Regions from separate parts of the Enterococcus sp. JNUCC 77 genome, predicted to be linked through region 2. Evidence: a T-box and tRNA genes for the amino acid it is inferred to sense, from the RefSeq annotation. Region 2 holds a T-box; the other holds one or more tRNA genes.

Region 1 (3,421 bases), 1.2 Mb from region 2:
TGGGACACATGATACAGAACGAATTTTTACAATGTTGAATCAATCAGAAGATGATTTAGATGTCGCCTGGGGATTATTATTCATGATGCCCGGTATCCCTTGTGTTTATTATGGTGATGAAGCTGGAGTAACCGGTGGAACAGATCCTGACAATCGAAAATATTTCCCATGGAATCACGTGAATCCAACGATTTATCAAGATTGTCATAAATGGATCAAACGCAGAAAGACACATAGCTCTCTTATGAATGGTGAATTCTATCCATTTTATACTGAAACAGAAGATGTCTTTGGTGTATTGCGTTTTAATCAAGAAGAATATAGTGCGTATATTGTGAATCGCGGAGAAAACGACAAGGTTCTGAGATTGGCTGATTTGATTAATCCACGCCAGTTTAATGGTAATTTGTCAATTCTAGAAAAATTATTTTCAGAAAAAGTAATTGAAGGTCATGCAAATTTATTTTTATCGATAAGAATATAAGATATTTTCTCTAATTTGTGCTAGAATTTAAGTACAAAATAAGATAGGATGAATGGCTATGAGTGATCAATCATTTGACGGAAAACGAGCACGTTTTCCTGCTTACGACGATGAATTAGGTGTAAAATTGCATAGTGAAAGCACAAAGGATAAATTTGAAGGTGGAATTAATTTAATTACTGATTTTCGTTTAGACGAGAAAACAGTATTTGAAAGAGAAATTAGCCGACCAACCAAAAGACGTCCCGTTCACACTGATGATAAACCAAAAAGAGAATTGGCAAAACATCGTCAAAATTTACCAGACTATGGTCCTATTGGAAGCGATCTGAAAAAACCTCGTTCACTTTTTGAAGAGGTACCAGAGAAGAATGACCATAAACTACGTTTCAAACCAGAGCAAAAAAATCTAGCGCAATTTGAGCCAACTTATGTTCCAGCTTCTTTGATTCCAGATGAGCCTGAAGATAAAATTTCTCAGAGAGAACTGTTAAATAGTATGTTAAAGGATCCAGAAAACTATATTTTATTAGCAGAAGATCGAGAAGTTCCTAACCAACCTTCGATCAAAAAGAATCAAATCCGAAAAGGTGGCCGCTTAGATCGTTCATTGCGAGGTATTTTACAAGAAGATAGTGATGCAGTTGAAAATACAAAATATTTTAAAGAATAAGAGCGGGAAATCGCCGCTCTTTTTTGAGGTGATAAGATGCAAAATCCATTTGAAGAAAAAATCAAACAACTGCGATCAGGTGAAATTGCCCAATTAGAAGTGAAACATGACGACTTTTTTATGTTTCGTGAAGCTTGGCAGCAACAAGAAGATCGGAAATTTTTCCGGGGCATTGCTGATTTGAATGGTAATATTATTTATGTCTATGATACAACTATAGTATAAAATAATGCGGTGGTGTTGGAATTGGTAGACAAGCAAGACTAAGGATCTTGTGGGCTTTGGCCCGTGTGAGTTCGAGTCTCATTCGCCGCACTAAAAAACACATTAGTAACATTGTTAAAGCAATGTTGCTAATGTGTTTTTTTTATTCTTTTCATGGAAAATCTGCGGAAAGATTTTTAAAGTACTGCTTTAATATTTAAAAATCATCCCAGCCATCATTATCAATTTCCTTATGATCATTCAATTCACGCTCTCTTTTTTCAAGCGCGATTCTTTTTGCTCGTAATTCTAATTGTCTTTCGCGTTCAGCAAGCTCAGCTTCTTCTGCGGCATGCTGTTTTCTTTGCCTCATCTTTGGAATATAGATAATTAGTCCAATGATGACTGCAATGATTAAAATAAATAACAAGTAAGGTGCAATCGTAATGAAGATTGAGCATAAAAATAGAAAGCCAATAACACTCCAACAACCGCAACCAGATTCTTCGGTAACAACATATTTTTTCCCCATCATTAAACTCCTTATAAAAATTTATTATGATACCAACCTTTATAAGTTATTATACTATTATCAACAATTCACTTAAAGAAGAAAATAAACACATCGAGAACTAATTTATAATAAAAAAGCTAGTAGATGATCATCTACTAGTTTTACCAAGTAAAGAAATCTTGTGGTGTAGTGGAATCTAAATACTCAATCAGTGCTTTTAACTCAAATAGTTTTCGCTGGCTACTTTCAATTGGAGTTAATTTTTGGTCTGAAAATTCTTCTAAGGAATACTGGATTACAAACGAGTCACGATCGGGAATAAAGACAACATAGCCAGGCATTAAGTAAGTTTTTTCTTGGTATTGAGCAAAAAAAGAATTACTTAAATCAAAATTTCCGTCTTGTACAAAGTGAAAATCCTCAGATAAAGGAACAGACCAACTCTTTAATGGTTGCCAAATAAACTCTTTTTCTCCAGTTAATTTCAAAATTTGATTGATTGTTAGGGTCATTTTTTCACTTTCCTTCTTGTTTATAGTTAATTTTATTTAATTGTTACAAAAATTCGAAATCTATCTGAAAAAGTATAGCACGAGCGCTGGGAGGGACAAAATAATTGAACCGATTACAATAAGTTAAATCAAAGGATTCTTGTCACTATCATTTCTTTAGGATAAAATAAAGAAAATGCGAATTTGCATATTTGGAGGAAATCATGGTAACGATTGGTGAAGCATTAAAGGAATTCCGTAAAGAGCGTGGTTTTACTCAAAAAGAGTTGTCACAGGATATCTGCTCGCAAAGTGTTTTAAGCCGCATCGAAAATGATGAAGAAATTCCTAATATTTTAGTTATTTCTCAATTAAGTCAACGTTTGGGTATCAGTGTGATTCAATTAATTGGTGACTTATTGCCTGAAGAATTACTGTTACGCAAATATTTTAATAAAATGTTTATGTATTTAAGGCAACAAGGCTATTTAGAAATCGAAGGTATTTTGGCTTTTTTAGAGGCTAGAAAGACGATTTATTTAGATAAGGATTTACAGTTACTATATTATTTTAAAGGTATTTGCAGTTATTATATTGATAATGATCCGAAAAAAGCATTAGAAAAAATCAAAAAAGGTTTGTCAGTTTTTTTTACCCATAAATCACAGGGCTATTTTGATCAAAAAATATTGTTATTATGCTTTGCTGGTAAGATGCAACAAATTCTTGGAAACTTTAGTGAAGCGGAACGTTTATATAGTGAAAGTTTTCAATTATATAAAACAATGATGGCAGATTATTCAGAGCGACTTGAGTTAGTCAATATTTTTACTAATTATGGAAACTTTCTGTTTGATAAAAAAAATCTTGATAAAGCGGAAAAGGTAATTGATGCAGGCTTAACCTGGAGTAAAAATCAACACAGCTATTATCAGTTGGCAGAAATGTTGATTTTAAAAATAAAAATATTGGATACCCGTGGTTTAACTAAAGAGAGTGAATATTTTAAAAAGATTTTGGCAAATATGAATTAATTCCAAGAATGGTGTAGACCA
Region 2 (3,421 bases):
CAAGGGGCATCTCCAGTCAAACGATGAATAATAATTTCTGGCGGAATCATTTCTAATTGGTCACAGATGACCGAAACGTAATCTCTTTTACTCATCAGTTGGAGACGACCGTCTGAATAGTCTCGCAACATCCGCGTTTTTTTCATTAAATGCAATAAATGCAATTTGATGCCTTGAATGTCTGAGTCTAAAATTGTCCGGCGGACATTTTCCCGCATCATTTCTAAATTTTCGCCTGGCAATCCGTTAATTAAGTGGGTACAGACATTAATATTATGCTTACGTAGACGTTCGACAGCATCAATGTACGTGGGATAATCATGGGCACGATTGATTAAGTTGCTAGATTCCTCATAAGTTGTTTGTAATCCTAATTCCACCCATAGATAAAGTCTTTGATTTAATTCAGCTAAATATTCAACGACTTCAGGCGGCAAACAATCGGGACGAGTACCGACAGATAAACCAACAACACCCGGCAGATTCACTACCTGTTCAAAGCGTTCACGGATAACTTCTACTGGTGCATGGGTATTGGTGAAATTTTGGAAATAAACAATATATTGATCGACTTTAGGCCATTTTAAATGCATCATGTCGATTTCTTTACTAAATTGTGCTGGTAGCGGATCAGTCGGGGCGACCATCATGTCACCAGAACCAGAAACGCTACAAAATGTACAACCGCCATGGGCAACAGTGCCATCTCGATTTGGGCAATCAAAGCCTCCGTCAATCGGCACTTTAAAAATCTTTCCACCGAATTCTTGCCGTAACGCATAATTCCAAGAATGGTATCGTTTATTTGGATCATCACTATATTCAAACATTTTATTTTCTTCCAATCTGTTTCATATCATAAATCAGTTTTTTTTCACGATAATAAGGAAAGCTAAATAATAGCCAGCTAATCCCTAGTAAAAAGCCGCCAAGCACATCGCTAGGATAATGCACGCCAACGTAAATTCGACTGACGCCAATTCCCAAAATTAACAGTCCTAAAACAATTTGCGCTACTAATCGTAAAGAAGTATTTTTGAAAAATAGTGGCATGACAAAAATCAAGGTGCCAAATAAAATCATACTGGTTACCGCATGTCCGCTGGGGAAACTATAGCTGTGTTCTTCAACCAGATGGGGTAAAATAGTTGGACGTGGACGTTTGAAAAATTGTTTGATAACAGGATTTAAGATGCCGCAGATTCCAACAATATTTATTCCAAACCATAAGGCTGTTAACTTTTGTCGATTGAACCAAAATAGTCCAAGAAAGACTATAGTTAAAATCACTACTGATACTGGATTGCCAAATTTAGTTAGCCAGATAAAAAAGCTGTCGGCACCTGGGGATAAACTGTGGACAACTGAAATAATGCCACGATCAAAACCTGTCAAGGTATCTGGATAAAAACGTAGGATATAACACAAAGCCACAAAAAACAGTAAAGTAAAACTGCCGGCTAATTGATAGTACATTTTATTTTTCATAGGAACTCCTTAAAATACATCGTTTCATGATGTTTTCTTACTAAACGAGACTATTATAGCAGAAAAATGGATTTTTCTTAGGTTTTATCGATGGAATTAAATTGAATTTACTATTTGAATCTGCTAAGATTAAATTAATTTCATATAAGTGTTGACAAGGAGTAGTAGAAGGCCAACTTTTCAGAGAGTGTACGGGGCTGTGAGTGCACAGGTTTGAAATTCGAACTTACCTTAGAGCTGATTTTTCCGGGGAGACCCGTTATCGTCATTTAAGGTCTGCATTGGCAGATAAAAATAGGTGGTACCACGTTAATAACGTCCTATAGAAGTTGCTTCTATGGGGCTTTTTTTATTATAAGGAGGAACATGATGAGTTACAATCACAAAACTATTGAACGCAAGTGGCAAAAGTATTGGGCTAAACATAATACTTTTAACACAAAAGATGAAGTTGGCAGTCCAAAATTTTATGCCTTAGATATGTTTCCCTATCCATCAGGACAAGGTTTACACGTCGGACATCCAGAAGGATACACGGCAACGGATGTTGTTTCTCGCTTAAAAAGAGCACAAGGCTTTAATGTTTTACATCCGATGGGCTGGGATGCTTTTGGTTTACCAGCAGAACAATATGCCTTAGATACTGGTAATGATCCCGCAGAATTTACTAAGAAAAATATTGAAACGTTTAAACGCCAAATTAATTCACTAGGTTTTAGTTATGACTGGAATCGTGAAATTAACACGACTGATCCTGATTATTACAAATGGACCCAATGGATTTTTGAAAAAATGTATGAACATGGCTTGGCTTATGAAGCAGAAGTCGCAGTTAACTGGGTACCAGAATTAGGGACAGTTATTTCAAATGAAGAAGTCATTGATGGCAAGAGTGAACGAGGGAACTACGATGTTGTCCGTAAACCAATGCGTCAATGGATGTTAAAAATTACAGCTTATGCTGACCGTTTATTAGATGATTTAGATTTGGTAGATTGGCCAGAAAGCATTAAAGAAATGCAACGGAACTGGATTGGCCGTTCTGTAGGAGCCAATGTAGCTTTTAATATTAAAGACACGAAAGAAGAATTTACCGTATTTACGACTCGTCCAGATACTTTATTTGGGGCAACTTATGCTGTTCTAGCACCTGAATTAGATTTGGTACAACGTATTACTAGTCCTGGCCAAAAAGCAGCTGTAGATGCTTATATTGCCGAAGCAGCTAAAAAATCTGATTTGAACCGGACGGATTTAGCTAAAGAAAAAACTGGTGTCTTCACTGGTGCGTACGCAATCAATCCTGTTAATGGAAAAGAAATGCCAATTTGGATTGGGGATTACGTTTTAGCTTCTTATGGAACTGGTGCGATTATGGCGGTACCAGCCCATGATGAACGAGATTATGAATTTGCTAAAACCTTTGATTTGCCAATCGTTCCCGTTTTAGCTGGCGGCGATGTTGAAAAAGAAGCTTATACTGGTGACGGTGAGCATATTAATTCTGACTTTTTAGATGGTTTAAACAAGCAAGATGCGATTGATAAAATTGTTCCTTGGCTAGAAGAAAAAGGTGTCGGTAAAAAAGAAATTAGCTATCGCTTAAGAGATTGGCTATTTTCTCGTCAACGTTATTGGGGTGAGCCAATTCCAATTATTCATTGGGAAGATGGCACGACTACAGTAGTTCCGGAAGAAGAATTGCCATTGGAATTACCTATTGCTGAAAATATCCAACCAAGTGGCACTGGTGAATCACCTTTGGCCAACATTTCTGACTGGGTGAATGTGGTTGATCCTGAAACTGGAAAAAAAGGTCGTCGTGAAACCAATACGATGCCACAATGGGCGGGTAGTTCTTGGTACTACCTAAGATTTATTGATCCTCATAATAAAGAAATGATCGCGGATCCAGAAAAACTAAAACGCTGGA

The links. A T-box is a leader RNA that pairs with one kind of tRNA and senses whether it is charged. The one in region 2 lies ahead of leuS (leucine--tRNA ligase), so its partner is inferred to be a tRNA-Leu.
Region 1: it encodes a tRNA-Leu, which carries the amino acid that the T-box ahead of leuS (leucine--tRNA ligase) is inferred to sense. The anticodon was not compared.

The regions. Positions count from the first base shown of each region.
Region 1 is NZ_JBTHIG010000001.1:1,488,846-1,492,266, reverse strand. It holds gene ACVWNY_RS07350 (glycoside hydrolase family 13 protein) at 1-484, shown strand, start outside; gene ACVWNY_RS07345 (hypothetical protein) at 543-1,157, shown strand; gene ACVWNY_RS07340 (protein YkzS) at 1,194-1,382, shown strand; tRNA gene ACVWNY_RS07335 (tRNA-Leu) at 1,389-1,472, shown strand; gene ACVWNY_RS07330 (hypothetical protein) at 1,579-1,893, opposite strand; gene ACVWNY_RS07325 (hypothetical protein) at 2,037-2,387, opposite strand; gene ACVWNY_RS07320 (helix-turn-helix domain-containing protein) at 2,591-3,400, shown strand.
Region 2 is NZ_JBTHIG010000001.1:253,775-257,195, forward strand. It holds gene mnmL (tRNA modification radical SAM protein MnmL/YtqA) at 1-830, opposite strand, end outside; gene ACVWNY_RS01365 (phosphatase PAP2 family protein) at 832-1,488, opposite strand; T-box leader at 1,631-1,814, shown strand; gene leuS (leucine--tRNA ligase) at 1,858-3,421, shown strand, end outside.